DNA from 3 places in the Shouchella sp. JSM 1781072 genome. Region 3 is predicted to be linked to each of the others. Evidence: a T-box and tRNA genes for the amino acid it is inferred to sense, from the RefSeq annotation. Region 3 holds a T-box; the other regions hold tRNA genes.
The links. The T-box of region 3 lies ahead of metG (methionine--tRNA ligase). A T-box ahead of a tRNA ligase gene usually reads a tRNA of that ligase, here a tRNA-Met.
Positions count from the first base shown of each region.

Region 1: it encodes a tRNA-Met, which carries the amino acid that the T-box ahead of metG (methionine--tRNA ligase) is inferred to sense. The anticodon was not compared.
Region 2: it encodes a tRNA-Met, which carries the amino acid that the T-box ahead of metG (methionine--tRNA ligase) is inferred to sense. The anticodon was not compared.

Region 1 covers NZ_JBHFQE010000005.1:16,573-27,475, forward strand. Annotated here, with positions in the region: gene spoIIE (stage II sporulation protein E) at 1-1,658, opposite strand, end outside; tRNA gene ACE1TH_RS19585 (tRNA-Met) at 1,995-2,068, opposite strand; gene ACE1TH_RS19590 (S1 domain-containing RNA-binding protein) at 2,207-2,668, opposite strand; gene ACE1TH_RS19595 (FtsB family cell division protein) at 2,745-3,122, opposite strand; gene yabQ (spore cortex biosynthesis protein YabQ) at 3,134-3,691, opposite strand; gene yabP (sporulation protein YabP) at 3,691-4,005, opposite strand; gene ACE1TH_RS19610 (hypothetical protein) at 4,108-4,593, shown strand; gene ACE1TH_RS19615 (NAD(P)/FAD-dependent oxidoreductase) at 4,642-5,691, opposite strand; gene ACE1TH_RS19620 (2-hydroxyacid dehydrogenase) at 5,930-6,907, shown strand; gene ACE1TH_RS19625 (HAD family hydrolase) at 6,972-7,628, opposite strand; gene ACE1TH_RS19630 (RNA-binding S4 domain-containing protein) at 7,628-7,882, opposite strand; gene yabN (bifunctional methyltransferase/pyrophosphohydrolase YabN) at 7,901-9,355, opposite strand; gene ACE1TH_RS19640 (putative polysaccharide biosynthesis protein) at 9,365-10,903, opposite strand, start outside.
Region 2 covers NZ_JBHFQE010000001.1:1,506-12,408, reverse strand. Annotated here, with positions in the region: gene ACE1TH_RS00090 (ABC transporter permease) at 1-469, opposite strand, end outside; gene tatC (twin-arginine translocase subunit TatC) at 713-1,462, opposite strand; gene tatA (twin-arginine translocase TatA/TatE family subunit) at 1,470-1,658, opposite strand; gene ACE1TH_RS00075 (redox-sensing transcriptional repressor Rex) at 1,677-2,312, opposite strand; gene ACE1TH_RS00070 (ABC transporter ATP-binding protein) at 2,482-4,398, shown strand; gene tsaD (tRNA (adenosine(37)-N6)-threonylcarbamoyltransferase complex transferase subunit TsaD) at 4,429-5,445, opposite strand; gene rimI (ribosomal protein S18-alanine N-acetyltransferase) at 5,423-5,893, opposite strand; gene tsaB (tRNA (adenosine(37)-N6)-threonylcarbamoyltransferase complex dimerization subunit type 1 TsaB) at 5,847-6,593, opposite strand; gene tsaE (tRNA (adenosine(37)-N6)-threonylcarbamoyltransferase complex ATPase subunit type 1 TsaE) at 6,571-7,044, opposite strand; gene thiL (thiamine-phosphate kinase) at 7,058-8,032, opposite strand; tRNA gene ACE1TH_RS00040 (tRNA-Met) at 8,094-8,167, opposite strand; gene ACE1TH_RS00035 (hypothetical protein) at 8,372-8,515, shown strand; gene ACE1TH_RS00030 (trans-sulfuration enzyme family protein) at 8,569-9,396, opposite strand; gene ACE1TH_RS00025 (PLP-dependent transferase) at 9,459-9,626, opposite strand; gene ACE1TH_RS00020 (fluoride efflux transporter FluC) at 9,703-10,059, opposite strand; gene ACE1TH_RS00015 (fluoride efflux transporter FluC) at 10,059-10,433, opposite strand; gene ACE1TH_RS00010 (MgtC/SapB family protein) at 10,548-10,903, shown strand, end outside.
Region 3 covers NZ_JBHFQE010000002.1:262,885-273,787, forward strand. Annotated here, with positions in the region: gene ACE1TH_RS10660 (Rrf2 family transcriptional regulator) at 1-194, opposite strand, end outside; gene fosB (metallothiol transferase FosB) at 385-801, shown strand; gene ACE1TH_RS10670 (hypothetical protein) at 805-1,182, shown strand; gene ACE1TH_RS10675 (DinB family protein) at 1,219-1,707, opposite strand; gene ACE1TH_RS10680 (helix-turn-helix transcriptional regulator) at 1,769-2,713, opposite strand; T-box leader at 2,787-3,047, shown strand; gene metG (methionine--tRNA ligase) at 3,092-4,741, shown strand; gene ACE1TH_RS10690 (class I SAM-dependent methyltransferase) at 5,114-5,872, shown strand; partial or broken gene ACE1TH_RS10695 (RidA family protein) at 5,991-6,378, shown strand; gene ACE1TH_RS10700 (MFS transporter) at 6,398-7,615, opposite strand; gene ACE1TH_RS10705 (aminoglycoside 6-adenylyltransferase) at 7,711-8,601, opposite strand; gene ACE1TH_RS10710 (GNAT family N-acetyltransferase) at 8,606-9,085, opposite strand; gene ACE1TH_RS10715 (tetraprenyl-beta-curcumene synthase family protein) at 9,141-10,199, opposite strand; gene ACE1TH_RS10720 (hypothetical protein) at 10,300-10,506, opposite strand; gene ACE1TH_RS10725 (SDR family oxidoreductase) at 10,603-10,903, opposite strand, start outside.

The sequences.
Region 1 (10,903 bases), on a different contig from region 3:
GCTTCTCCGTTTGCATGATCGCACTGAACACTCATTTCAATTTCAATTCGCCCACTTTCAATGCTGTAAATATCAATATGACCAACATCCATCCCAGCACTACGAAGCGCATCAACCATATATTCTTCCTGAATTAAATGAGGTTGCTTTTCTTTTTGAATTTCTTTTGCAAAATCCCCCATCACTCTGGAGACCCCTAATAATTGGTCAGCTACCAATCGTTGACTTTCTTGAACTTGTCTTTTAAGTTCTTTATTTGCGCGATATTGATTTGTTTCCATATTGATCGCCGCAATCACTTGGTCAGGTTTGCGACACTGACTTCTCCATTGCCGCTGTAGTTTTGGATCGTTCATCGTACCGTTCACTTCAATATGGTCCACCATTTTTGACATGGAATCGTACGTTTGATTAAAATTTTGAACCCAACACTTTTCTTTCATCATGCACATTTGGCATGTTTTCTCCGTCACATGACTAAGCAGAACATCCACATCATTTGAATGTTGTTCTTCATCACTCTTTTGCTGGACTTTAAAACTATTAGACAACGTTTGAAACAGAGACGAAAAGCGTTCAACTCTTCCCGCGGTCGCATCTCGTACTTTGCGTAAGTATTGCTGTTGTTCTTGTGAATGTTCGACTGTCCCAGGGATATATTTTGCAATCGTCTTAAGCCACCCCCTTGGCGTTAAGAGAAACAACGCAATGGCGATCCCTGTTTCAGCGACCGTTCCAGCAAGACTTCCACCACCGTCGCCGTAAAGACCAATTAACAGTGTTCCTACTAATAAACCAAATGCGACACCGAGACGATTCCCTTCTTTTAATAGACCACCTAATAACCCCGCAAAAGCAAGCAAGCTCATCTGGTACAAACTAGCCACACTCGCTAAACTTAAGATTAACCCTGTCACAACCCCCACAGTTGAACCTATAGCCGCTCCCCCAACAAATGCAAAAATAAGTACTAAATACCGGGCGAGACTATGCTGCATCACAATGTCATTTAATGCCCATCCAATTGTCCCCGTCATAACAGAAGCAAGTAAGATAATTAAACAAATAATTTCTTCATTTCGTAATGCTTGTCCCCCTCGCTTCCCGGTAACGAGCGGTATACTCTGAACAAAGATCATCGTTAAGATAAACGCTAGGCCGGCTTCCACCGTTGCCATCATTAACGAATACTGGCTCACTGTCCCTGTTGTAACAAAAACAACCCCTATCCTTGTTACCATACTTGCTCCAAATACAAGGTACGGAAGCGATTTTCCTGGCTGATCTAAAAACGTTTTTGCCCCTCTATATAGTAATAGGAAGATTCCCATTCCAATGAACGCGTAAGCAATTTCGCCATGGTAACTAAAAACGGTCCCAGCGAGTAATGCTACACCAGCTATAAGCGCATGACTTCGTCGTAACAAAAATACTGCAGCAATGAACGGAAGAATAAACGGCGTTAATTCTGCTAGGATCATCGCTCGTCCAAGTAAGAAACCAACAATCGCAATGAGTAATCCCCATTCAAAGAAAAGTGTTTTACCCATATTCCTTAATGCTTGTCCACTTACGACTAAACGAGCTTGTACATGATTGAACCTTTCAAAAGCACCTGTCGCCAAAAGTGTTCCTGTAGACTTGTCTGTTTTATTCATTGAGCGCCCACCACCTATTCAGATATCGTACCGTTACTATATCAATGGCAATGAACAGAATTTGTCAGAATTACGAAACATTTTTTAAAAGACTTTCGACCTTCTTCGGCTCCAGTAGCAATAAAAAAGCACATTCGCTAATAAAAATGGAAACCATGCTAGCAGATTCACGCAAGTTAGCACTACCTTTGCCAAGAAATGACGGAGAAAAAGATGTTTAAAAAATAAATAATGGTTCTAGACACGGAATCACACTCTACCTTTGTATGAAATTACAACAGCCACGACAAAAAAAGATGATCCTCATTAATGAGAATCATCTTCTTTGTTCTTTGATAGCGGCGGAGGGGATCGAACCCCCGACCTCACGGGTATGAACCGTACGCTCTAGCCAGCTGAGCTACACCGCCATGTTTTTCACGACGCTTATTACTATACTTCTTTTTTCAAAAGAAGTCAATAGAAGATGAAAGAAAAAGAGTGATTGCTCACTCCTCTTTCTCCTTCAGTCTTTTTATATCACGGACGCTACGTTAACAAGCTGCATACTAACCTCGTTTTGCGCCTCTGCCTCCACGTTTTGATTCAGTTTGACGCTTAATTGTTGTTAGACGTTCTTCGCTATCTTTTAAGAAACGACTCACCTTATCTTCAAAAGATGGCGTAACACGTGGTTTGCTTCCACCTCGAAAACCACCTGACTGACGATTTTGACGTGGTGAATCAGAATGAGAAGGGCGAGACGGACGAGGTGGTCTCTTTTCTTCTACTGGTTTGTCAATGGCCTTACGGATCGAGAGTCCAATTTTGCCATCATTTTCAACATTGACGACTTTAACGGTTACCTCATCACCGACTTTTAATAATTCATTAATATCTTTAACATAGTGATCCGCAACCTCACTAATGTGCACAAGTCCTGTTTTTCCTTCTGGCAATTCAACGAATGCGCCAAAGTGTGTAATACCAGTAACCTTGCCTTGCAGCTTGCTGCCTGCTTCTATGGACATGAAAACGTACATCCTCCTTAAAATTTTAGGTAAATTCCATACTTGACAACATTATACTCGACAGGAAAAAAACGTGTCAATCGCTGTTTTGCTTTGTGACGTTAATTCTTTGCTCGCCTGGGAATGTTAAGAAGTAATCTCTTCTCGCAATATCCTGTATAAACTCATCATCCTGGTAGTTTGTGATTTCTTGTTTGAGATCGTCTCGTTCTTCTAATAATGCTGCTTGCTCTGCTTGTAAACGTTCATATTCAGCTTCTTTTTCACTGATTTGCGATGTTTGATTAAACAGCGTAATGCCACAAATGATCATTACTATTCCGAACACGACCCCCATAAAGGTTAAACGTCTAAATAAACCTTTCCGACGCTTTGATTGTCTGTCTAATTCTTGCTGCCGTTGCTCCATATACTTTGTATCAATTTCTCTAATTGTTGCTCGATTAGACGCCAATTTCCTCACCTCTACTTCTTCTTCATTAAACGGCTGCAGAAACCCTTTATTTTTTCATAGATAGGCTGTCCTTTTTTTAATACTTTGACAACACCAAGAAGAGACAGAATGAAATAAATAGGCTTCACTAGCAAATAGAAGACAAGACTCCATAATGTAAGTACTATCATCATAGCTAAACGCCTACAAATGTGCAATAACCATTTTATAGGGATTAGGATGAGAATCTTTAATACGTACAAAAGGAGAGAGAAAAGTTTCATAAAGAATGTAATGAATCCTTCGAGCGCATGGTTGTAAAAGCTTTTAAATAGCGCTTGGTACATGGCATATCCAAGTAGCAGCGCAATAAATACAAAAATCCGCACTTCTCCAAAATTCACTTGATATAGAATGTAGAAAATAAGAATAGCCTGTACGGTCCAGAAAGAAAGATCCAACAATGCCGTTCTACTATCAAAGGAATGTCTTTTTCCAACAAATCGGCTGTATGTATCGATGGCCGCACCGAGCCAAACCCCCATTGCGGCCATGGATAACATTGACATGAATTGGACTGTCAGTGTCATTATTTAAATAGCTTTCCGAATAGTCCTTTTGATTTTCCTTGCTGATTTTGATCGACATAAATTAAATCGTAAATCTTTCCTTCAATAGACACATTCCCTTGTTCTACATTCAAATTTTTCATATGAAGATTCTGTCCTTTAATTGATAGGTAGCCCATAACCGTCTCTAATAAAAATTCTTCATTATCAAAGCTATCGACTTGCTTTACACCCGTTATATCTAACTGCTTTCGACCTTTTATCGTAATATCATGGTCATTGTTTTTTCTTTCCCTTCCCATTGGTGCTCCAAACTCGTAGTTTGTCTGATCCATACTATGCACGCTCCTCGAAAAAACAGTTCTTTACTTGATAGTTATGCGTCGTTTCAGTAAGGTAGAACAAGCTATTTAATTCAAAGATCGGAGGGTTGTTTGTTGAAAACCTTACTGCTTGACCCAGTAACAAATGAAAAAGCGTCATTTCTAGCAGATGCAACGCCCATCTCCACATACGAGCAAATTTACGAAGAATTGTACTCTCTTTTACTGTGTACAAGCTCATTTTTAATGGAAAGCGCGGAAGCACCCTCTTATTACGAAGCGTTGCAACTCAGACACATCGACGCCGTGCTTGCGCTTATGATCTCACCAACGTTTACGTTTTCTTACGAGGCGCATACAACCGTTTTATCTTTTTTACGCTTTATGGACGGGCTGTTACTTACAAAAACTCAACTTTTGCAACTAACAAATGAAGAAACTCTAGCCGAAGCCATTCAAAAAATTTTTTCGAATGCTCCTCTAAAAGCTGTATTCATTCAAGACGACCATCATGTTTATTTCTATGATCACCGAAATCTCGATCAACCGAAACGCCTTTCTCAAAAAGACATTCTATCTCAATTGAGCCAATACGAATAAATAGATTCACCACAAAAAAGATGCTTAAGGCTTATCGCCTTGAGCATCTTAGGAAAACTCAATTTTCTTTCGTTTGTTTTTATGTTTATGTTCAATTTTAATTTCTTTGTTTCGCTGTTTAAATTTCTCATTGTGCGAAGAAACAAACGCTTGTTGATTTGCTGTCGGTTCAAGGAATTGTTTGACACCATTTACAGCTGTAGCGCCTTCAACAAACGCACCGGAAATCAATTGAAGCTTACCTGCATGCCTCGTCACATCACCTGCAGCAAAAATACCCGGCTGACTTGTTTCCATTCGAGGCGATACACGAACAAAGCCATCAGCTTCTAATTCAAGCCCTGCCTCCATAAGGAAACAGCCATCTAGCTTCATCCCGTGATTTACTATGACTGCATCAATATCAAAACGCTCTTCTAATTCAGTTTCACAATTTGAAAGCGTAACGGAATCAATGTTTGCCAATTCTCCATGCAATTCTTTTATTTGAAATGGCGTTCGCAGCGCGACCGTTGATTTCATTTGTTCAACATTTTTCTCGTGACCACCGAAATCATGCCTTCTATGGCAAACGATAACCTCTTTGGCCACACCTACTAACTCATTTGCCCAATCAACTGCTGCATTTCCGCCTCCTGAGATTAACACACGCTTACCACGAAAACTTTCTATTTGCGTTACGGTATAGTGTAAGTTTGAGATTTCAAAGCGATCCGCACCCTCTAACTCTAACTTCTGCATAACCGGAATTCCGTGTCCAGAAGCGAGCATAACCGTTTTACTATAGTGTTTTTCACCGTTCGCATTTAAGAGCGTAAACGTCCCATCAGGCTCTCGCACCATTTTCTCGATATGTTCATTTGTGCAAATGGTTGGTTCAAATGTATTTGCTTGATTGACAAGCTGATCTATAAGGGTTGCACCAGGAGTAGGAGGCATTCCTCCAACATCCCATACAATTTTTTCAGGATAAAAGAGAATCTTACCGCCTAGTTCGTGATTGTATTCAATTAGCTTGACCTTGAGATCGCGCATTCCTGCATAGAACGTGCTGTATAATCCAGCAGGCCCACCGCCAATAATTGTTAGATCGTACATCTCGTTTTGTTGCACGGTCCTTCCCCCAATTTTGCTAGGATAATGAAAATCATTCTCATGTTACTTACAGTTTATGCAACAATGAGGTGAATTTCAAGCCAAAGCTTGATCATTCCTAAAAAAAAGTACCATTATCTGTGACAGCGATGTTAAGATGAGTCTTTTTTCGGTAAACGTTTGTTTTGATTTCTAAAGCGTTTACTTTTATAGTTTAGACAAAAGCAATCATTCATAAGGAGTGAAAATATTGAAAAAACCTGAAGTATTCCTCGCCCACTCTGTTCCTGGACGCGTATTAAACTATCTTGAAGAACATTGTACATACCAAATTTGGGATCAACAAAAGAACTTAAAACGAGAAGATTTAAAGGAAATTCTTAAATCAGTAGACGGTGCCCTTCTAACAGGTCACTCCGCTGATGCCGATCTTGTTAAGGACAGCGAGCGGTTGAAAGTCATTAGTACAGCAACTGTTGGTTATGATAATTTTGATGCGCAAGGATTGGCTAGTGAAAACGTACTGTTAACCCACACACCTTACGTATTAGATGAGACGGTCGCCGATCTTCTTTTCGGTTTAATATTGTCTGGTTCACGGAGAATTGCTGAATTGCATAGCCAGATCCAAGCAGGCAACTGGGATCGTAGCACTTCGCAAGCTGCACTTTATGGACAAGATGTTTATGAAAAAACACTCGGGATCGTCGGGATGGGACGTATCGGTGAAAAAATTGCACATCGGGCAAAAGAAGGTTTCGGAATGAAGATTCTTTACCACAATCGCTCGAACAGACCGAAAGCGGAAGAGCGTTATAACGCTGAAAAAGTTGAATTAGATGACCTTCTTACCCGCTCTGATGTAGTCGTTCTAATGGTACCTCTTACGGAAGAGACTACGCATCTTATTAACAAAGAAGCGTTACAAAAAATGAAAAAGACGGCTTTACTTGTGAACGGTGCTCGCGGCCCAGTCATTGATGAACAAGCATTGATTGAAGCCTTGCAAAACAACGACATCTTTGGTGCAGCCTTAGATGTATTTGAAACAGAACCCCTTCCTAAAGATCACCCATTTCTACACCTTCGTAATGTCACCCTTACTCCCCATATAGGGTCTGCCACAGCTGCGACAAGAGAAGCGATGGCGATGCGCGCGGTTAAAAACCTCGTTGCAGGAGCGAAAGGCGACACTCCGATGGACGTCGTAAAGCCATAGTCATAGAAGGTACAAGCAAAAAAAGATCTTTGTGACTGAACGTAGTCACGAAGATCTTTTTGTGTCAGTTTCGTACAGAAACACTTTCTGTTTGAATGGTAATGTCTGAGATGCCTTTAATCACGTGATCAGCTTTTGATAAGTCCTGGTTTCCTGAATGAGGATTAACAAAACCGATTACATCCATCCCAGCAGCTTTTCCGGCTTGCACCCCGTGTGCTGCATCTTCTAAAACGGTGCAGTCTTGAGGCTCAACACCTAATTGTTTTGCTACTTCTAAATAAATGTCAGGAGCAGGTTTTCCCTTTGTTACTTGTTCGCCACTTAAGACTACATCGAATTGATTCTTAATGGAAAAAGCGGTCAACACTGCATCAATAAAAGCGACGGGAGAAGAAGAGCCTAAACCAACTTTATAGCCCTTTTCTTTTAATTGCGCTAGTAATTCTCGTATTCCTTTAATTGGTTCTATTGATGCATCATTTAAATAGGCAAGTTTCTTTTCATTCGCTTCCACTAAGAGCTCGTCTACATCAAATGACGCACGATGCTTCGCTTTTAAAGATGCCCACATTTCATCTGCACGAACGCCGACATAGGATTCTAGCTCTCCCTCTTTTAACGCGATTCCTTTTTCCTTTGCAAGTTCTGATTCTACTTGAAAATGAAGAGGCTCACTATTAATGATGACGCCATCCATATCAAAAATAAACGCCCTCATTAAACAGATTCCTCCTTAAGAATGGTATACATTTCGGCCGCAACTTCTTTTTTCGTTGTATCTCTTAAGTCGTTAATTTTCACCGTCACAATCTTTTGGCCAAACCGAACAGCAAGCTCATCACCTGGCTTTACGGTGGTACCTGCTTTTGCCGTTTGTCCATTAACCGTAATTCGTCCTTGATCACTAATCTCTTTTGCTAATGTCCGTCTTTTGATTAAACGGGATACTTTTAAAAATTTGTCCAGTCTCATTGATTACCTCCAGATGGGTTAGTTCTCTAGCTCTTTTGCTTCTTTCCACCATGTTTCAAGCGTATTCATATCGATTTCCAGCATCGTTTTTTCTGTTCCGTTCGCTTGTGCCTCCACATATGCAAAGCGACGCATGAAGGTCGTTAGCGCTGTATGAAGCGATACTTCTGGTGATTGTTTGATAAAGCGACCTAAGCTGACGACAGCTAAAAGCAAATCACCGTATTCCTTTTCGCGTTCAGCAGGTCCTGCAGCCTTTATTTCTTCTAGCTCTTCCACCACTTTGTCATACACTTGTTCAATTGCCTCATATTCAAATCCTAATTTGGCGACATCCTTTTGCAACGTCTCTGCAGCGACTAGCATGGAAAGAAACGAACTGATTTCCTGCCTCGGTTCCACATGGCCTTGCTGTTCTTTTTCTTTTTGTTTTACTTCTTGCCAGATGGAACTGACAGCCTCTGCTGTTTCTACTTGTTGGTCGCGGTCGCCAAATACGTGTGGATGCCTGCGAATCATTTTTTCAGTAAGGGTACCAATCACATCGGAAAGCTGAAAATATCCCGACTCTTCACCAATCTGCGCATGGAGAAGAACTTGTAATAAAACATCGCCGAGCTCTTCTGTTAACTGCTCATCATCTTCTAGGTCAATTGCTTCAAACACTTCATATGACTCTTCCAGTAAGAAACGCTTTAACGATTGGTGCGTTTGCTTTTGATCCCACGGACAACCTCCAGGCCCTCTTAATTGCGCAATGATGGTTTTTAAATAATTGAGATCCTTGTAAAGCAAGGTTTCATCTTTTATTGGCGGTACATAAACCGCTGTTAAATTATTTACTTCTGTATAATGATCCAACTCGTATAACGGGACATTTACAAGCACTTCTTCTGATGAGCCAGCCGCGGTAACAATTGTCACCTCATAATCATCTGGGTACATTTCCATTAACGTTAACTTGACGTCAGATGCAATCAGGCTATCATACACTTGCACAATGATGAGGTGGTGACGCAGCTGCACTTCTTCCTGCTTTAAGACTGTACCATCAAGAATTTGGCATCCTTCAATAGGGTCGATTCTTAAACTTGTATACATCTGATCAAGAAACGATGCGCCACCTATAATCTCTAACTGTACATATTTGTCTGCAGCTGCCTGATGAAGCAACTGCACGGTTTTTTCCGCAACAAATGGGTGTCCTGGTACTGCATAAACCAAGTCTTCATTTTGAGCGCGTTCGATTAAATCACCTACAATGGCGTCATAGACATTTTCAAATGCGTCAAATGTTTCGTAAATATGATCGTAGGACGAAAACAATACTCCTTCTTGCTTAAGCTCTTCTACAACGGGATGATCCAACGTACGAACCCTTACACCCTTAGCTTGTTTCATTGTACGATAGATTCCAATTGGCATTTGGTCTAATCCGCCTGCTCCTAGTCCAACTACTTTAATTGTACCCATATGTCACCTCTAATTCTTCATAAACGTTCGTATAATTTTTCGTTTCACGGCAGCCAATTTAGGTGCGCTTGCCCATTCACGTAACGTAAAAACATTACTAAATAAGACAGCAACACCGACAAATAAAGCCCCAATTATCGCTAAAAATACAGCTTGCAGTGCGTGTGCACTTCTTTGATAAGGAATAGAGAATATCGTTTCTACTCCTATTTTAAGTCCAAAAACAACTAGTCCCATACTTAATAAGACCACAACTAATGTAACGAATGATTGTTTTTGGATAAAAATCGTTTGATCGATCTTTTTCAGTGAATACAACACGATCATCATCATAACGGTAAACGCAACAACGTTAGCAAGCGCCGCGCCCATCGTCGATTCGAATATATCAATAAACACGATATTGCCTACCGTTTTCGCAATCAAACCTGCTAAGATGGCATACACAGGAATATGAATGCGTCCGTAGCCTTGAATGATTGCCGCACCTGCTAAATAGATTGAGCATGGCAAAATGGAAAGAACAAAAACTCGGAGTACATTCGTGCCTGCTTGGTCAGTAAAAAGCATCACGTTCAGCGAATCCATTAATAACACTAAACCAATTGTTGCCCCACCGCCAAGCAAGATCGCCAGCCTCATCATAACATCACGGTAACGACGTGCATCTTGATCATGTTGTTTTGCAATCGCATTTGATAAAAGCGGAACGACCGCTAGCGCAATAGATGTAATTAAGATTGTTCCTAATTGAATCATTGGCTGACCGCGATCGTATATACCTTTTGCGGTATAAACATTTACATCTGCTACATCCAGTACTTGAAGTCCACGAACAACAGTGAAGACATCAATAAGCTGAAACAATAATAGGATGAGAGAGTTAAGGCAAATAAATACACTTTGCTTTAAGAAGCTCGCGTTATGCTGAATAAACGATTTAAAAGATCCTTTTATGTTAAGTTGAATGTCACTTTTTTTTGCTAATAGGATTAAGATTATTGTACCAACTCCGCTTCCTAATAGCGATGCATACATTGCTCCTTCGCCGACTGCATACGCGTCAGATCCTTGGGAAGTAAGAAGAAACGTTACAAAGAGAATGCCGAGTACCCGAACCGCCTGCTCACTCAATTGCGAAAAAGCAGTTGGGGCCATGTGATTAATGCCTTGTCCAGCCCCTCGAAAAACACTTAATAACGGTAAAAACAAAAAGCCAAATCCGACAAGCTGGATAACGGAATAAAGGGATTCATCCCCTATAAATAACGCAATGTCTTTAGCAAACAATAAAAAACCAATACATAATAATAAGGATAGGAATAATAAACCCCAAAATGTATAGCTAAGTAATTCTTTCACTTCATCGTCTTTTCCTTGTGCTTTTTTTTCTGCAATTTGGCGAGAAAGCACTACCGGAAAGCCATAAAGCGCAAGAATGGTAATCATACCGAAGAATGGGTATACCTGCTGGTAAACATAAAAACCCATATCTCCAGCCATATTTTGAAAAGGGATGCGATAGATTGCACTAAATATTTTTGTAAC
Region 2 (10,903 bases), on a different contig from region 3:
CCTGTACAATAAATGACCCTAATCCTCCTGCTCCAATAAACGCCGCAATCACGCCGATACCAATATTAAGAACAACGGCTGTACGTATGCCAGCCATAATAACAGGTAGTCCATTAGGCAATTCAACCCTTATCAATCGCTGCATTTTTTTCATCCCTAGACCATTTGCTGCATCAATAATATTTGGGTCAACGTTTTTAATTCCTGTATACGTATTACGGATAATAGGTAGGAGCGAGTATAGTACTAAAGCCGTTAATGCGGGGACGAATCCAATTCCTTGTCCAATAATGGAAAAGAACGGAATCATAATGCCAAATAGAGCAAGGCTTGGAATCGTTAGTAAAATTGAGGCTGCTGCTAAAACCGTTTCGGCTAATGTTTCGTTTACTGTTAAATAAATCCCAACACTCACACCAATGGCAATGGCGATCATGATGGCAAGGCCAACAAGCATGATGTGTTCCATTGTTGAGTTAAACATACTTGTCGAATTAATTTGCACAAATTCAATAAATTCTCTCAGGTGAGCCCCCTCCTTTTCATGTAAACTATCAGTACCCTATTATAAAGCAAATGAAACAAAAAGAGACAAAATTTTTCAAATCTCGATTCTTTTCTTACCTCCCCCAAAAAAACAGTTGATTATAACAAACACAGAAAAAAGACGATTAATCCTTAGTAGAATTAACCGTCTTTTGTCCAAGCTTCATTACTGTGCTTCACTATGTGATTCTGGTGAAGGTCTCGTATATTTACGGTAAGTTGCACGTGAAATGGCGATACTAATCTCATACAAAATGAGCATCGGTAATGTAACCAGTAAATGTGACATCAGTTCTGGAGGTGTAATTAAGCCTGCAATAATAAGTAAGACAAAGTACGCATACTTTCTAATTTTCGTTAACAATTGTGGTGTTACGAGACCAATTCGTGTAAAAAACATCACGACAACTGGTAGTTGAAACAAAATACCAAATGGTACCGTTAATTGAAACAAAAACGAAAAATATTCGTTAATGCCGTACATTTCGTTAATGTCCAAACGATCTGCCATCGTACTCATAAACGACATAACGTACGGGATTAATATAAAATAAGCGAATGCAAACCCTGCAAGTAAAAGAAAAAATGAGATCGGAATATATGCAAGCGTCGCTTTTTGCTCTTCTTCTTTTAAACCAGGTGCAACGAATGCCCAAAGTTGATAAAGAATTACAGGTATAACGAGCACAAACGCAACAATCATCGCAAAATTAACGTAAATTCTTAAAGGATCCGTTAATCGAAAAGCGTGAAACGGCATATCGACTGCTTGAGGGGCAGTTTGCAAGTAAGAAATAACCGGGACGGCTAGCATAAAGCCGCCAATCAGCGCAACTACAAAAAAGACGAGGATTACGAGAACCCTGCGTCTTAATTCCACTGCGTGATCCATAATCGACATATCTGATAGAGGAATATTCTTTTTATGCTTTTTCTTTTTGAACATTTGCTGGCTTGTTATCCTCGTCATCATCGGCTAAACCTTTTGTTGCATTTTTGAATTCTTTCAACGTACTACCTGCAGCTTTTCCAAACTCAGGTAATTTCTTTGGACCAAAAATAATCAATGCTACAATCGCAATGATAATTAAACTTCCTCCTGATAATGGCATGTGTGTATGCCTCCCTTTTTAAAGTGGATAGTGTTTCAAGAAATATACAAGCGCTTGCAATTCAATTGCAAGATCAATATGGTGAACGCGAATATGTTCAGGTACTGAGAGTCGTACCGGTGTAAAATTAAGTATGCCGCTAATGCCTGCTTCAACGAGCTTGTCCGCACTATTTTGCGCTTGTGATGCTGGTACGGTTAACACAGCGATCGCTGTATCGTTCATTCCAATCTCATCAATCTTATTCCAGTCATAAATAGGTACATCGCCAATCGATGTGCCAATCTTCTTTTCATCTACATCAAAAGCATGGGTCATGACTGTACTATTGTTTTTAGAGAAATTATACTGTAGTAAGGCTGTTCCCAAATTTCCGACGCCGACAAGAATAACATTCGTTCTCTCATCTTGATCGAGTGTATCTCGAAAAAAAGAGAGAAGATATTGTACATTGTACCCATATCCCTTCTTTCCTAACGCTCCAAAATATGAGAAATCTCTGCGAATCGTTGCTGAGTCTACTTTAAGCGCTTGACTCAACTCTGTTGAGGAAACCCGTTGCTTGCCTGATGTGTGAAGATTCTCTAGAAACCGATAATAAAGCGGCAAGCGTTTTGCTGTTGCTTGAGGAATCTTTAGTTGGTCTGATTTCATGTCCGCCCCTTTCCGAGCATCAAGCTACATTCGCAACTTGCTTCCCCTCTATTGTACACCATTTTTCGTAAAATGAAAGAGCTCCCATAGAATGATTTGTTGTTGTTTGTTTGTCATTTGATGTAAACTGATGACAGTATAGAAATTTGTTTGTAAAGGTTGACTAAAAATGATTGTATTACAATGTGTGAACGTCTCAAAGTCGTTTGGCGCCGAGCCAATTTTAGAAAACGTTAAACTAGAAGTTCAGTCCAATGAGCGAGTTGCATTAGTCGGACGAAATGGTGCTGGTAAATCAACGTTATTAAAGATGATCGTTGGAGACATGGGTATTGATTCAGGCGACATTGTCATTCCAAAAAACGTTGAACTGGGTTACCTTTCACAGCATACGGACTTAAAATCAACGAAAACCATTTGGGATGAGATGGTAACTGTTTTTGAACCACTTATTAAAATGGAAAAACAGTTGCGGTCTCTAGAACAACAAATGGCAGATCCACTGCCTGATCATGCGTACACAAAGCTTTTGCAAGAATATGATCAAATGCAAAATGATTTTAAAGAACAAGGCGGCTATCAATATGAAGCCGATATTCGAGGGGTTCTTTCTGGTCTTCATTTTCAACAATTTGATTATGAAACACCGATTTCTTCGTTATCCGGCGGGCAAAAAACAAGGCTTGCTCTAGGAAAACTTCTTTTATCAAAACCCGCTCTTCTTGTTCTTGATGAGCCCACAAACCATTTAGACATGGTGACACTTACATGGTTAGAAAATTATTTGAACAATTACCCAGGTTCACTTTTAGTCGTTTCCCATGATCGCTATTTTCTTGATCGTCTAACGACAAAAGTCGTTGAGCTTTCGCGCCATCAAACAACAACATTTCACGGCAACTATAGCTTTTATCTTGAGGAAAAAGCAAAGCGTTATGAACAAGAGCTAAAGCAATTTGAAAAGCAACAAGCAGAAATTGAAAAACTTGAAACCTTCGTTGCAAAAAACCTTGTCCGGGCTTCCACAACAAAACGAGCGCAGAGTCGGAGAAAGCAATTGGAGAAGATGGATCGCCTTGAACGCCCTCAAGGAAATGAAAAATCAGCTTCGTTTGGGTTCGATATTGTTCGTCAATCTGGGAACGACGTGCTTACGATACGTGAACTGGAAGTGAAGTACGACGATCATACCGTTTTCTCGAATATGGATCTTGCGCTCACACGAGGCGAATCGGTCTGTTTATTAGGCGATAATGGTACAGGGAAAACGACCCTTTTAAAAGCTGTTACAGAACAAATCGATTATACTAGTGGGCAAATTTTGTTTGGTAGCAATGTTTCCGTTGGCTACTACGATCAGGAGCATGCAAAACTTCAAAGCAATAAAACGGTGCTCCAAGAAGTTTGGGATGAGTTTCCCGGGACCGTGGAAAAAGAGATTCGCAGTTTACTCGGGCTGTTTTTATTTAGTGGCGATGATGTTTTGAAGATTGTCTCTTCCTTAAGTGGTGGTGAAAAAGCAAGAGTGGCTTTAGCGAAGTTAATGATGGTAAAAGCGAACCTTCTTATCCTTGATGAACCGACCAACCATTTAGATCTTGATTCAAAAGAAGTGTTGGAAGCCGCACTAATCGATTATCCAGGTACCATTTTGTTCGTTTCGCACGATCGTTATTTTATTAACCGAATCGCGTCACGTGTTGTCGAGTTAGAAAATGGGGTAACAACAAGCTACCTCGGTGACTATACCTACTACTCAGACAAGAAAAAAGAAATGGCTGAACGAGCTGCACTTAACGACGAAACGACGAAAACGATTGAAGCAACACATGCTGAACAAACAGATAAGACCAATTATCAACAAGATAAAGAACTGAAACGTTTGGAGCGTCAAAAGGAAAGGCGCCTCCTTGCAATTGAAGAGCAGATCGAATCTCTAGAGCTTGAAAATCAAGAACTTGAGACACAGATGCTCGAACCTGACGTCTATTCAGATCACGTTAAAGCAAAAGAGATCCAAGACCAACTTGCATCAAATGGACAAAAGATGGACGCTTTAATGGAAGAATGGGAATCGTTGCAGTAAAAAAAGAGAGTAGCCGCTACTCTCTTTTTTCTATAATGACTGCGAAAATGACGTTAACGGCATTCCTGGTCGTCCATTCATATTAAGTTGGCCTTTTGCACCGTTTATCCACATTTGGTGAGCACACGCCCCAATCATCGCTGCATTATCTGTACACAAATGCAGTGGTGGAATCACAAGGTCTACGCGCTGTGCCAAGCGTTCTTCCAACCCTTTACGTAACCCTTTATTTGCAGCTACTCCTCCTGCAACTAACACTTGCTTAGGCTCATATTGCTCATAAGCCGCCACCGTACGTGTTACTAATACATCAACGACGCTTTCCTGGAACCCTTTTGCTAACGCTGCTACATTCGTTTCGATCCCTTTTTGCTGATCGTTATGAATTCGATTTAAGACAGCTGATTTTAACCCACTAAAGCTAAAATCGTAGCTACCTTTTTCAAGCCAAGATCTTGGCAGCTCAATTTCTTCAGTGGCTTCTAATGAAAGTTTTTCTACGTTCGGCCCGCCAGGATACGGAAGTTTCATGGCACGTGCAGCTTTATCGTAGGCTTCCCCTACTGCATCATCCCGCGTTTGACCAATTTGTTCAAACTGACCATCTTTTTCCATCAAAATGAGTTCCGTATGCCCGCCAGAGGCAACCAGTGCTAGAAGCGGAAATTCCATTGGCTGTACTAATTGATTTGCATAGATATGACCTGCAATATGATGGACGCCAATTAACGGGAGTTGATGCGCAAACGCAATCGCTTTAGCGGTATGAATTCCAACGAGTAACGCACCAACAAGTCCAGGCCCCTCCGTCACTGCTACAGCTGTTAAATCAGCAAATCCTACATCCGCCTGCTCCATCGCTTCTTCCACAACGGCTGTCACCGATTCAACATGATGCCTGGAAGCTACCTCCGGAACAACGCCTCCGAATCTTGCGTGACTTTCCATTTGCGTTGCGACAACATTTGCTAAAACCGTGTCTCCGTTTTGAATGACTGCCGCAGCGGTTTCATCACAGCTTGTTTCAATTGCTAATATGATTGTCATTTAACATCACCCACATTACCCATGCATCTTCTTGATTATCTGCATAATAATTTTTTCGAATCCCAGCTTTTGAAAATCCCAGTTTTTCGTAAAGTCCTTGTGCAATTTCATTGGATGCTCTTACCTCAAGTGAGAGCGTTTTTGCCTCAACCATTTTTAACCACTCCATTATCGAGCGTAATAAGTATTCACCATAAGAATGTCCTCGTCGTGCTTCGAGAATGGCAACGTTTGTAATTTGCGCTTCATCTAATACTTTCCACAAGCCGCAGTAGCCAATAATCGCTTCATTTTCTTGAAGTACAAAATAATAAGCATAATTGTTTCTTGTTAATTCGGCTTCAAACGCTTCTCTTGTCCACGGAGTTGTAAAAGCTTCGCGTTCGAGTACAAGAACGTCGTCAATATCTGCGAACTCCATTCTCCTTACTTGAACGTTCGGTTTCATTTCGCTGTTGTTCATGCTGCCAGTTCACCTCCGCTTCAGGCAGTCGGTGATAATCTGGCGTAAATGCATGAACATTCTCCACAGGTTCTTGACGTAAAGCAAGAAGGCATAATGCACCTGCACGCGCACTCGGTAAAGCACCAGGGGTAAACATCGCTTGGTCTCCTAATTCAGCTTGAATTGCCTCTTGATGTAGAGACACATCTTCACCAACAAACAAAATACGTTGATTCATCGTTTTCAGCTGTTCTAAAAGATCTGCAAGCGATTGATGTTTTTCAGCTTCTTTTGCAGAAATCGTCCCGTCTTCTGTTGCTTGATAACACGCAGCAAAAACAGTCCCTCTTCTTGCATCAATAAGAGGAACAATCATTCCATTAAAGTATCGACCAGCTTCTGCCATGACGGCTAATGTCGATAGCGGGATTAACGGAATTTTCAACGCCCAAGCCAACGACTTTGCAGTGGTCACAGCCATTCTTACACCAGTGTAGGAACCTGGCCCCTTTGCAACAGCAATCGCATCCAAATCAGCTGGCTTTAGGTCCACATCTTGTAAAACATGTTCAACTGCTGGCATTAATCGCAAAGCATGGTTTTTCTTTAACCACGTTGAATATTCCGCAATTACTTGTCCATCTTTACAAACCGATACGCCTAGACGGTAAGAGGACGTATCAATTCCCAATATCGTTGTCATTTAACCACTCCTCTAAACGCTTTACATGTGAAGCTCCTTTTGCTTTAAACGTTAACACACGCTCTGTCTCACTCACTTTTTCTATCTTCAATGAAAAATAAGTAGTTGGAAGCATGTCTGCAATCAAATGAGCCCACTCGATAACCGTGACACCCTCCCCCTCTATATACTCTTCTAGTCCTAATTCTTCTGCTGTTTCTCCAACACGATAAACATCCATATGGTAGAGAGGCAACGTTCCTTCATACTCTTTAATAATCGTAAAAGTTGGACTTGTAATCATTTGCTTCACATGTAATCCACTGCCTAAGCCTTTGACAAAATGTGTCTTACCAGCACCCAAATCGCCATCAAGTAACAAGCAGTCACTCGGTAATAAAACAGTTGAAAATGAAGACGCCCATCGTAACGTCTCTTCTACTGAATATGATCTTAATTGATACGATTGCATAACGAACACTCCACTAATTAAAATGATTATAGCCACTTTTAGAAATTAAAGACTCGGTTTCGCCATTTCGCATAAACACACTCGGGGAACCGGACCGGACATACCCTATCTCAAACAAGTCGTTTTGAGCACTTTTTTGTAGCTGCTGAAAGGTTTCTCGAGACGTAGCACCGATTAGCTGAAAATCTTCTCCACCGTTAAACAGCCAATCAAGCTTACGCTCCAAACTTGCTGTCTCAATACTCGGCAAAACCGGCGTCAGCTTTGAGTGTTCAATAACAATTTGCTGTTTACTCGCCTCCGCTAACTCCATCGCTTCACTTGATAATCCATCACTAATATCATTTAATGCGATCCGTTTGTTCACTTGCGAAAAAAGCATGCCACTATCCACCTGAGGTTCGGGTTCCTGATGGACTTGAATACACACTAATTCTTCATTCGTAAATGGTTTATTATTTTTTTGTTGTAATAGATGCAATCCAGCTGCGGAACGACCAAGAGGGCCTGTTACGAATACAACGTCATTTGGTTTCGCTGTGCTTCGCTTTAACGCTTGACCTTTTTTAACTGTCCCAATCGCCGTGACAGATAACATTAATTGTGAATCACTCGAAACCGTGTCGCCACCAATTAAATCCATTTGATAGCTAGCGGCAATTTGATTCATTCCTCTATAAATTTCTTGTAACTCTTCATCTGTCCACGTCCGAGGAATCGCAAGTGTAACAAGATAATATGCTGGAGTTGCGCCCATTGCAGCAAGATCACTTATGTTAATTGCTAAGGCTTTTCTGCCAATTTGAAAGGAACTTAGTGTATCTTTACGGAAATGAATCCCTTCCACCATTGCATCGACACACACGACTTGTTCCGTTTCATTTGACGTTTTGTACACCGCTGCGTCATCACCAATTCCAATTGATAACTGCTTCTGAAAATAATGATTCGGTGTAATGCTCGTAATAAAGGAAAATTCATCTCTCATGGTCTGTACACTTCCCTCTAGATAAATAAAAAAACCGAGAGGGCATCTCGGTTCATTGGTATTGCGGGGGGCGGATTTGAACCACCGACCTTCGGGTTATGAGCCCGACGAGCTACCAGACTGCTCCACCCCGCGTCGTTATAAAATTACCACGATCTATTTTTTAAAATAAGATCAATGCGTTGTTTTAAGTAGTTTTCCTAACAACAAAAATAAATATACCATATATTTTTAAATGATACAAGTTTTTTTCTCAAAAAAACTTCTTGTCAATCTTGTGAAAGAGGAGTATGATATGAAAAATAAACACAGACTAGTTATCTTTGAGGAGATGTTCGTATGAAAAAAGCATTTCGATTAATGGTTCTTGCGCCAGTGGGGTTACTTCTAGGCATGCTACTATTACCTGCATTCCTCGTGACAGACGTAGCTTTATTTTCTCAATTTATTGAGTCTATTATTATAGGAAACCAAAAATCTTAATAGCTTATTATTGACACCACCAAGTCATACACACACTACTTGGTGGTGTTTTTTTATGCTTTCTTTAACGCATCTACAAAATCATTTATAATATCTCGATGATCCTCGATTCCTACAGATATGCGAACATCTTGCGAAATAATCCCAAGTGCTTCTCTTTTCTCAATAGGAACGGAACGATGGGATGTTCCAACTGGATAAGAGATTGATGTCTCAACCCCTGCCAAAGTCGGTGCAATCTTCACAAAAGAAAAGCCAGAGAAAAATGCGTGAATATCAACCTCTTGCTTTAAACGAATGGTTACAATTGCACCATTCCCGAATGAAGATAAGGACTCTGAATAGTTAACGTGCTGAACTTTCGGTTGTTTTTTCAGATAATCAGCAAGCATTGCCGCATTGCTAGACTGTCTTTCCATTCTCACACCTAATGTTTTTAAGCCTCTGCATGTTAACCAAGCTTCAAAAGGGCTTAACGTCGTTCCCATCGTAATCACAAGTTGTTTTACTCTTGAAATAAGTGGCTCACACCCAACAACGACTCCTGCTGTAACATCACTATGCCCTCCTAAATATTTCGTTGCACTATGAACAACCAGGTCAGCTCCAAGCGTCAATGGTTTTGCGAAATAAGGGGTTGCAAACGTATTATCAACGATCACATGCAGATGATTTTCTTGCGCAAATTGCACCATAGTTTCAATGCTTTCGACGCGAACATGTGGATTTGTAACGGACTCACAGAAAAGCGCTCTTGTATTCTCTTTCACCGCTTTTTGCCAATCTGTATGAGGTTCAACAAAGCTCACTTCAATTCCCATATTTTTTAGCTCTTGTTCAAATAACGAATATGTCCCGCCATATGATCGCCTGATCGACAAACGGGCAATACTGCACATAATATGGCCGACATTCCTGAAGAGGTTGCAATGCCGTCATCTGCTTATTCTAGCAGCGCTACACCTTTGCCGAGATCATCGGTATTTGGATTTCCATAGCGTGAGTATAAATATTCCTTTTCCCCGGAAAAATACGATGCCATACCATCAAGACTCTCAAACACAAATGCAGATGTTTGATAAATAGGTTTTGCCTTACTTTTGTTTTTCATATGTTCATTCCCGTAAAAATGTACTGAATTCGTATAAAATGCCTTTTTCTCTCCACAATGCAAAACCCTTTCTCTCTTATAGCATAAAATTGATCCCTAACCAAAAGCCAACACCAGACCCGACAATCGTTAACGCAATGTACAAAAGTCCTCTCCATGCGTGTCCATCTTTAAAACATTGTACCGCCTCTATACTAAATGTCGAAAACGTTGTAAACCCGCCGAGAAAATAAATGATGAAAGATTCCAATATTTCGTTAAACGAGAATCCAACAGCAATACCTAAACACGCACTTCCAACGATGTTCACGAATGTTATAACCGTAAAAAAACTTGGCCAGTTAAATCGCTTTGCTAAAATCTCACCGATTGTATAGCGAAGAAACGCTCCTGTGCCTCCACCAACCGATATAAGAAGGAGTGTGAACATCATTACATCGCCCTCTTACTCATTATACGCATCCCGAACCAGGCTAATAAAATACCACCACACACGGATAAAAGAAGGTATACACTAGCTAATAGAGAATTTTCAGTAAGTAACGAGAAGAAATCAGCTATAAACGTTGACATTGTAGTGAATCCGCCGATAAATCCGACTGTGATGCCTTTTTTCACAGTTTGTGATACGTTTATTCGCTCATTAAATGCTTGAACAGCTAGCCCCATCATAAAGCTACCAGTAAGATTTGCAATGAAAATTCCGACCCACTCATGGCCTGGAAAGATATATGTAAGGCCAAATCGGGTTAGACCACCTAACGCCCCACCAGCCGTAACGGCAAACCATGTATAAAAGGGACGCATGATTCACCCCCTAGAAATGTTAAACTGATTTTACTATAAGCAGTCGCTTTCCACAAGATCTTAAGCATTCTTGTTTATCTAGAAAAATAGACTATAAAGAAAGGTGTGATTTCATTGGGAATTGTGTTACTAAAATTAAGTATTGCCTTATTCTCTGGCTTTTTAATTGGTATTGATCGTCAAATTAAACATAAACCACTAGGTTTAAAAACAAGTATGGTCATCTGTATAGCTAGCTGCTTAATTACGATTGTTTCAGTTGAAGCGTACCTCTATTTCTCAAGCACAGAGAATGCACGACTTGCTATGGATCCTATGCGATTAGCAGCACAAATTGTTAGTGGCGTTGGTTTTCTCGGTGCAGGCGTAATTTTAAGACGAAGCAACGACGTCATATCTGGATTAACTACTGCCGCCATGATCTGGGCAGCTTCAGGAATTGGCATTGCCATCGGAGCCGGTTTTTATAT
Region 3 (10,903 bases):
TACCCACCATTTGCCCCTGGTGTTGAATCCACTAACCCTGCTTTTACAAGCTTCGTTAAGATTTTAGACAAATACGTTGGTGACACATCTTGTTTTTTCGCTAAGACGTCCACGCCTGTTGAGCGCCCTTTTTCTACCGTAGTTAAAAAGACCATCGTATGCAGCGCATAGTTTGTCGCTTTTGAATATTTCATGTTCATCACCTACAGACGTTATTACAGACCTCTTATATCTTTAATTGAGTGTAGCATGCGTAAAGAAGCTCGTCAATTTTTTCATTTGAAACTTTCACGCTTGCATACTAAGATTAAGAAAAGATATCTAAAAGTTCTGTTTTCATTATACAAAAAAGAGAATTGTTTTAAAATCTATTAGCTTGGAGTGATTCGATTGGCCATTAACCACATAACCTTTTCTGTTTCGAATTTAGGAAAGTCCATTCGGTTTTATGAACAAGCGCTAGGCGCAACCCTCCTCGTAAAAGGAGAAAAACTAGCTTATTTCGATTTAGATGGCATCTGGCTTGCGCTTAACGTAGAGGAAAGCATTCCTCGAAACGAGATTGGCCAATCCTATACCCACATTGCTCTCTCTATAAAGGATGAAGAATACGAAAATACGTGGAGGAAGCTGGAAGCGTTAAATGTTAACATTCTTAGCGGAAGAACCCGAGACAAAAAAGACAAACAGTCGATTTACTTTACCGACCCAGACGGGCACAAATTTGAGTACCACACTGGAACCTTACAAGATCGACTCGATTACTATCGCACAGAAAAAAGTCATTTGACATTTTATTAATCAATGAAACTTGAACAAGTGCATAATCAATTTATTTTGGATTGGCATGATGCCATGCAGACAGGTAATACTAGTAAATTGGAGAGGATGACAGACTCGTACTTTGTTACTTTTTTCTATGAACCAAGTGAAAAACCATTGTTTTTCACGAAAGAGGAAGCTTTAATTGGTATGCAGCAGTCTGTCAATGAATTAAGAGGTGCAAAGAAACGATTTAATAATCGTCTGATTCGAATGAAGAACGACAATGAAGCCGTTGTTTTTTATGAATTAATTGTGGAGAAAAATGGGGAGCAGATAAGTCGTCTTTTCACAGTAGAGAATTGGAGTCGCGATCATGACAAATGGTTTCTCGCAAATGAAATTCAACAGCAACTTTAAGAGGGCAGCGCTGCATCATCGCCCTCTTTTTCACGTTCACACGTACAAATCAAACATATCTATGTCATAGCCGCTTTGTTTCATGTAGGTAAACAGTTGGGCACGATGATGGAATACATGTGTGACTACTTCCATTAGCCATTGAATTTGGGTTGAGCCCGTTTCCAAGTAAAAAGGGGCTGTTTTTTTCGTCAAAAAATCTTGATCAGACAAAGAGATCACATACGCCTTATATTGCTCAAACCCACTATACATCTGTTTCACCTTATCTTCAGCAGTGGCTAACGCTTCGTACTTTTGTTCTAGTGCTCGAATATGATCTGCGGGATGTTCTTGCATGATAGCTAAATCAACTTCTGGAATGGCGATGAGGTGCGCGATTAACTCTTTTATACTACGCATGTTTTCAGCAGGTCGATAGGGTAAATCCCCCTTCTTCAGTTTTTTAAGTAACCCTTCAATTGAACGAAACCCTACTTCAAGCTCGTGTAACGCCGTTTCTTTTATCGATTGGACTGCATTCATATTGGCCAACTCCTTTCTTTACTTTCAAGTATAAATGGTTACCGTGACAAAAACTGTCACCTTACTGATAATTTCCCCATAGCTTTTGCAATTTCTCTTGTATCAAGTCAATCGCTTCTTGCGGTTCTTTTATCGTCGCCTCCGAACCTAAATTCCAAATCAAGTCAGTAAAATATCGAACTTCCTGAAGCGGAACGATTGCTTGAATTCGACCTTCACCATTCTCTGCTACATGGATGAATCGCTCCAAGTCCAATATCGATTGAGCTTTCCTCACACCTGTTCGTGTTAATTCCACTATGAAAGAACGAGGGTGCTCACATTCTTCCTCCAGTTGGTGTAACCAATCAAGAACCGACTCATATGGAAGCACTACTGGTCTTTTCTCACTTTTTTTAACAGCAAGAATACGATCAGCCCGAAACAACCGAATTGCATTTCTCTCAAAACAATAAGCGGGACAGTACCAGAATCCATAGGAACTATAAAGACCAATCGGCTGAATTACTCGCTCCATCTGTGTATCTTCTTTTTGATATGTAATTTGAATAGGCGTGCTGCTCGTAGAGGCATGCAAAAGCTCTTCTAAGTAACGCGTCGGATGAGGACGTAATGGATTCCAAAAAACAATCCTTCCACTCATTTTTTCAATTGTTTCTTGTGCTTCTTTCGAAAAATGCTGCTTTAACTTTTTTAACGCAAAATCGGTCTCTGTCTTAAAAGGCAGAGCTGGAAAATATGCTAACGATTGAAAGGAAAAATAAAGTGCCACTGCCTCTGTTTCTTTTAGAAATAACGGTGGGAGCATTTTTTCGGAGATTCGATAGTATCCCCCTCCGTGTCCAACTTCAGAATAAAAAGGAACACCTAACGTACTCAATTCTTCTAAATCTCTTAAGATCGTCCGATACGAAACTTGAAAATGTTCGGATAGTTCCGTAGCCGTAAATTTCGTTCGTTCATTAATATAAAGCATCATTTCGATCAATCGAGCTGATTTCGACATCAGTTCACCCTTTTCTTCTGAAAATTCTACTTGCTTTTATCTTACTTCCTGCTATGATAAGAAACAATATACACAAAACGCGATGATGAGGAAAGTAAACCAATCAACGTCTTTAGACAGAGAGCTTCGGGTGCTGAAAAGAAGCAAAGAACAATTGGTTGAACATGGTCTCTGAGCAGCACCGCCGAGCAAGCTGTTAGGTGGTGACGAGCATAGTCACTCGTTACAAATGCCTGGGTATACGAACGTCATGACGTTCCGTACTTATTGAGGCTTGTTATGTGAATAACGAGTAAACAAAGGTGGTAACACGGGTATAACACTCGTCCTTAGATGAATTCTAAGGGCGAGTTTTTTTATTTTTAGGAGGGATGAACAATGGCAATTTTTATTGGAGGCGCTTGGCCCTATGCAAATGGTTCTTTACATGTTGGCCATATCGCCAGTTTACTTTCGGGGGATGTATTAGCTAGATATTTTCGTCAAAAAGGTAAAAAAGTGCTTTACGTTTCTGGTAGCGACTGTAATGGGACACCGATTATGGTTCGTGCACGTCAAGAAGAGACTTCCCCAAAAACGATTGCCGATCGCTACCACGAAGAGTTTAAGCAGAATTTTACAGATTTAGGCTTTAGTTATGATCTTTATACAAGAACGGATCTTGAAGATCATCATCAAACCGTTCAAGAAATGTTCTTACAATTATTAAAAAATGGCCATCTAACTAAGCGATCGGTTGAACAAGTCTATTGTCATCACTGCACACAGTTTTTGCCAGATCGATATGTGGAAGGCACTTGTCCAACATGCAGAAAGGATGCTAGAGGCGATCAATGCGACCATTGTGCAACATTGCTTGATCCGACTACGTTGGAAAACAGACGTTGTAAAATCTGTCTTCAACAGCCCGGAGTTAAAAACACCGAACAATACGATCTCACTCTTTCTCACTTCCAAAACCACCTAAGAGCTTATGTGAACGAAGCAAAAGCACAAAATGTATGGAGAGAAAATGCTGTTATGTTAACAGAACGTTATCTAGATGAAGGGTTGCAAGACCGAGCGGCAACGCGAGACCTTGATTACGGCGTACCTGTCCCACTTGAAGGCTCCGACAATAAGAAAATTTATGTCTGGATTGAAGCAGTTGCAGGCTACTATACAGCTAGCAAACAATGGGGCAAGTTAACAGGAAAAGAGTACAAAACGTTTTGGAAAAACGACACTCGCTCTTACTATGTTCATGGAAAGGATAATATTCCTTTTCACACATTAATATGGCCGGCAATCTTAATGGGATTAAGAAAAAATTCTAGTCTACCGACCTATATTCTATCAAACGAATATATGACAATTGAGCGCCAAAAAATTTCGACGAGCAAAAATTGGGCCGTATGGATACCTGATCTTCTTCAACGTTTTCATGCTGATACCATTCGCTACTACCTAACTGTTAACGCGCCTGAACAACGAGATGGCGACTTCTCGTGGCGTGAATTTGTTTACAGTCACAATAGTGAATTACTAGGAGCATACGGCAATTTTGTTCAACGTACCGTGAAATTTATTCAAAAATCATTTAACGGTACGCTCCCAAAACATAGCATTGACCAGAAACATAGAGATAGTGTTAACCAGCTTTACGTAACCATCGGACAAAAAATTGAGAAAGGAGAGATTAAAAGTGCTATTGAAGACATTTTTTCTTCAATTCGCTCTGCTAACAAATATTTTGACGAGCGGAAACCTTGGGCACAATTGAAACAGAATCCCGACGCATGCGCGTATACGTTATACCAATGTTTGTACATGATTGTTAACTATGCTCAGCTTCTCCATCCATTTTTACCTTTCTCAAGTCATGCAATCAAGGAGTCACTGCATCTTGACTCTTTTACCTGGAAATCAATTGAGCCATCAGGATTGCCAATAAAACAATTCCACCCACTATATGAGCGAATCGACGTTGACGTCATTGATGAAGAAATTGAGCGTTTGAATCATTTAGCCACTAAAAAAGAAAATTGATTTAAAGGGGCTTAAGAGTATGTCCCTTTCATCATTTTTTTACTGATGTATAAGCCATCATTCCTAATGAAAAGAAGATAATAATGGCTAACACAATTAACCAGAGGGTAAGAGAATCCATTTTTATGCCTCCTTACTTTTTTAAGTATCTATTCTCTTTTTTCAACTCAAGCAAACACAAAAAATAAAAAATTCAGAATTAAGATTGACAATTGTCTTTCTCATTTGAAATACTATTTATAATCAAATCAAGGAGCTGACAACGTTGCCAACCTTCTACCATCCTTTATAAAACAATACATCTTTTATTCGCGGACCTCCTTCATCATCAAGCTTTTCTTACGACAAATGATGAATGGAGGAAGAGAAACGATGACACATCATTTATTTGACTATTATGTATCAGAACAAAATCAAATTTTTTCTGGCTGGGATTTTTCCCACCTTTCTAAGTTAGGACGGTTTGGCAGTAGTTTATTGCCGTGGTCCTATGGTTCACTAGCTCTTTCATTAATCAAAGATTCAGAAGCCGTTCTGGATATGGGGACTGGCGGAGGGGAGTTTTTTTCACGATTACAGCCCTTCCCAAAAATCGCTTACGCAACAGAAGGATATGCACCGAATCTAGAAATTGCTCGAAACCGCTTAAAGCCACTTGGTGTTCATGTTGTCTCTTTCGAAGATGATCACCACATCCCCTTACCAACGAACACGTTTGATTTAATCTTAAATCAACATGATTCTTTCTGTGTGAAGGAACTAGCTCGTCTATTAAAAAAAGGCGGAACGTTTTTAACACAACAAGTTGGTGGCTTAGATTGTCGTGATTTAAACATCGCTCTAGGCGCTGAAATCGATCAAACGTATTCGGGCTGGAATATAAGCTCATCCTTAAATCTGTTCTCAGGTACCTCTCTTGAGATTGTTGACGCCCAAGAACATGTTGGGGTCCAACGTTTTTATGATGTTGGCGCCATTATTTATTATTTGCACGCCATCCCTTGGCAAGTACCTGATTTCTCTGTTCAAACGTATGAACATTCTTTGAAGAAGATTCATGAGAGAATCCAACAATGTGGCTACATTGACTTCATTCAACACCGATTTTTAATTAAAGCGATTCGACTTTAAACGTTACTCATTGAGTTGATGTGATCTCACCAATCGTCAAACTTTTAATTCCCCAGGAAATAAACTGTCAAAAAACACTAAAGTTCGTGTTCAATTTAAACATGAAAGGTGAATAATGTTGAAGATTACCCGAAATCCGCAAACTGTCCATCCGCCAGTTGCGCCGTACGTACATCAAATGGAAATCGCAGAACCGTGTAGGTGGTTAACGTTATCAGGGCAAGGCTTTAGACGGTTCCGTACCTGAAGAACCTATCGATCAGCTTAAACTAGCATTAGAAAATGTTAAGTTGAATCTAGAAGAAGCGAGCATGGGCGTAGAAGATTTAACGAAACTCGTTTTTTATTTAGTAGGCGAATTTAATAGCGAGTCTCGACGTGAAGTCATAAATCAATTTCTAGGCGAACATCTCCCTTGTACCACCATGATGTATGTTGTTGCTTTGGCTGCTCCCCCTTTTAAAGTAGAAATTGACGCTTGGGCTGCCCAACCGATACATGAATAATAAAAAAAACCCATGAGTATCAAGCTCTACTCATGGGTTTCTTCTGTTTTATACCGTATAGTAACCATGCAACAGCTAGAACGGTCATAATCATACTCGATACGTAAAACACCATGTTTAAATCAAACCAAAACAGAATAAAGAATGACAGCAATGGTCCAAATGCAGCTCCTAAATCAACCATAATGGTATGGAGGGTCATCATTTTCACAGAATCGGTTTTAGCCGCCGCTCCAGCAGCTAACGTATCTGTAACGGTGACAAACATCGTCGAAGCTATCTGAAAAACAAAAATAACGATCAGCAAAGGAACAATGATGTCTACATACCCTAATAACCAAAACGTGATGATACTAAAAGATAGCGGAATGAGAATGAGTCCGTGCTTGTTTTTTGTCCGATCAACCATTCGTCCGAATAAAGGTGCAATAAACGGTTCCCATGACCAGCGAAAGGCTTGGATCGCTCCGGCTAATGCTGTAATACTAATAATCGTTCCAAAAAGCGTCCATTGTTCATCGTAACTTTGACCAATCAGTGTACTTAACGAAGATGCGAAGATGCCTAATACGATAAAACCCATCGTCGCACTCGTTGCAATGACTAAGCGCGTATATGGAGTGAGGAAAGATAAATCAAGGTTTTTAAACTTATTTGCAGCCTCTTGTGCAGCTTTTTTCTCTTCTGTTTTTGGAATAAGAAGATAGATAAATGGAAGAAGCAAAAAGGAGCCAATTGCAAAAACGGTTGTGACAGCTGTAATGGAAAAGATATCAATAAAAAAGCCTCCTGCTAACATTCCTGTTAAACCACCTAAGCCCCAAAGCCCGTTATATAACCCCATTAACTTGCCTCGGTTATGATCCTCAGAAGACGACACCACCGTCAGCATTCCCCCAAGTCGAATGAATGACCACGCAATTCCCCAACACATCCGCATGATAAGGAGCACAATAAAGCCATTTGCTAAGCCATAAGACAGTGTACTAAGTCCGGCCAACAAAACCGCAAGTAAAATACCTACACGAACATCATATTTTTTATAAAACAAACCAACTAACGGTGTGATCGGCAAGCGGACAAATCGATTAATCGCCAAAAGTACCCCCACTTGCCATACTTCCGTTAAACCAAAGTCCTGCCAATAAAGTGGTAGAACAATAAACAACATGGAATCTCCTAAAACCGTGACAGCAGTTATAAGTGCAATTGCAACAACCTTCGACCTTGAATTCATCTTTTCAAAAATCATCTCCCCTATTCTATGTATTTAGAATATTGTATCCCTATCTTCACACCAACACAATACAAAAAGCACCTCGTAGGAGATGCTCAAAAAATCGTTTTAGCGTCAGCTGGCAAGGCTTGTACATGTCGTACATACAGCAACATATTATCTTCTTCACATTGATGATACGTATATTGGAACTCTTTCGCTAATTCCTTCGCTAAAGCACTAAACAAAGATATTGCTGCAAAAATAGATGTCCAAAACGCTTTAACATTAGGCCCACTATACGTCTGCTCGTACTGCAGCCACATTTTTTCTGGTAAACTATCTTTAAAATATTTCCCCATTTTACCAGTCGAAACTTGGAAATCATGATTATGTCCAATCCACCAAGAAACCATTTCGTTTAATGGCACTCGAACAACCTGCTCAAACATTTCTTTTGCATAAGGAAGTTCATCGCGCCAAATACCTTTCGCTACGTTTTGTAAACACCACCAAAATTCATTGCAATTGTTTAAAAATTCAGCCTCCGTCGGTTTTTTCACTCGATAATCTTGATCTGACGCTGGCGCAATTGCAGGCAGTATACCCGCTTTATCAAGCAGCGGAACGGTTAAAGAATCTGATTTATAACCCTCTTGCATAGAAGCTACCGTCTCCACGTGTAAATCAATGCGGTTTCCGTCAGTGAACAGCATTAAATACGTATACGATTTATGGATATTTACTGGTTTCCCTACCGCAGCATCATTCTTATCAGGTTCTTGAATCATAAGTCGTTCACCAAAATAGTCGATCCACGCGTGATCTGTAACAAACGGTGCCGTTTCGTTGACGACGTAGACAATGTCATAATCTTGAAAAAGGTCTTTTGGTGCATGAGGGTTTGTCCTCGATCCGTTCATATAGACTGCCAGAATACGGTCATCTTCTGCCGCTTTTGTTAGAATCAAATCGAACATTTCTGTTTCCGTTCGCAACGCGGACACTCCCTTATACGATGTATTTGACACATTCAATTTCATCACGGATCGGAATTTGATTTTCTGCAACAAAAGGAATTTCCGGTTTAATGAGGCGTGCTTTTTTAACGGCATCTTTATGTAGTTTGTAAAGCACGTAGCCCCGCTTTTGGTAAAAACCTAATGCATGAAGATTATCGTTTGTTGTGACAAGGTGAATGGCTTTTGCTCCCTTTTGCTTGGCAAGTGTTTCTACTGCTACCATTAGCGCTGTTCCAACTCCTCTTTTCTCAACCACGCTATCTAAGGAGAGGATTTCAAAACGCTGCTCCCGATCCATGTACGTAATTAACCCAATCGTTTGTCCCGATTCATCTGTTGCCATATACCCTTCAAGTTCACTACAGTTGTACGTACCGCTAGCAATGACCATAATCGGAGAACCCCAATGCTGAACAAAAAATTCTTTCGCCCGTTGTCGGTTTGACTCATTAATTTCATTAATATTCATTCTTTTCAACTCCATAAAAAAGCACCTCGCTTTAATCTCTACGAGGTGCGTGAATTTAAATAGCGCGCTTAAACATCCAGCGATTTTGGAAGAAAAATGCGGCTGACTTCCCACCTAGTTTAATAATTTCTTTCGCATCCTTTTTCAACTCAGGATTATTTGCCACTTTTCCATCAGAAAGGTAAAGCGCATAAAGCCCTTTTTTCAAAAGCATATGGAATTTTTCATCCGGAAGTCCCTTAAGCTTTTCATTTGCTTGCTCATCTAAAAAGCGGAAGCGGTCCATCATATCTTCCTTGGATTCGTAGTACGCAGCAAAGTTCATTTCATTTTCCAAGCGGTCTTCCTCTTGATCGATGAAATAATCAAGCATAATATGCAAGCCTTGAACCCACGGAAAATACGCTTCTTTAATATGCTTCGACTCTTCTTTTGTTCGCTCAGACGCCGCCGCGTAAGCCGCAAGCGTATATAATGCAAGCGTTGAAGCCGCACCACAAGCAAACTCGTACCAACGCATACCTGGCACAAGATGCTGATTGTCTTCATAAAATTTCTTCAACAACGGCTCACGCTTTTCTTCTTCCACATGCTTATACACTTGGAAATCAATATAGTATTGTGCAACTTCCTTCATATCGGCTTTCATCACCTCAAAGCCTGGGAACAACGTTACGGCTTCACGACAACGTGTGACAAGCTTTTGTAAATAGCCATCATCATTAAAACCAGGACGGTATTGATAGTAGTTGCTAAAATCCTTTTCCGGTTCCAATGTATCTAAAAGCGCATCATGAATAGATCGAAAATCGTCTGGATTATGGCTATCATTTTTATCACAAAGCGTATCTAAATAATCACAGATTGACTGATAGCCAACCATAAATTGAATATAGCGGTCTTTATTCGCGCCAGAAAGCAGACCAATAATGCTGCCGCCTTCTGCGTGGAACGTCTTGTCGCTTACGGTCCAAGCCGCTTGTTCTCTAATTTCATCATCCGTTATTTTTAATGCTTCACTTTTCCAGTGGCGTAACTCTTCATGGGCTTGAGGAATCGTTTCCTTCTTCGCTCTTGATACGACTTTTATTGCATTTGTTGGGACAGATTGCATACAAAATTCCTCCAGCTTCACAACTCCAATTTCCCTATATTGTAGCATCAAAATGAAAAAATACTAAATGATATCCTCAATTGCCACGAGGTTGTAAGAATTACTCACTTTCACTTTTAAACATCTCCGCTAGCATAATGATAAGTCCGACGACAAATAAGAGGATACTGGCGTAATACCCAACCATCGCCCCTATTAAAAAAGGTTCGTCATGAATACCAATTGCAAAAGCAATTTGAAGCAATCCAAATAAGAGTGCACCTGTCACAAACAAACAGCGCCCATACCATAGAACGTTATTGCTCATACCCTACCCCTTTTCCTAGTTATTATTTCTATTATAAACGATTAACTGTCTCTAAATTCTAAATTTTTTATAAAATATTCATAAAAAAGAGGACTTTCACCCTCTGCGAAAGCCCCCTTCCGTATTAATCACTTGCCCTGTAATCCAATTGGCTTCATCTGTTAACAACCACGCAATTAAACGTGCAGGATCTTCCCCTTCACCCATTCTACCAAATGGAAATTTCGGCTTTAGCGATTGCCATAAATCATCCGTCATATAGCCCGTATCAACTGGACCAGGATTGACCGTATTCACATTCACACCGTGAACCGCTAATTCATCTGCAATCGTTTCAGTCAACGAAGCAAGTGCACCTTTTGCAGCGGCATACGCAATTTCGCCGCGCATCGGACCA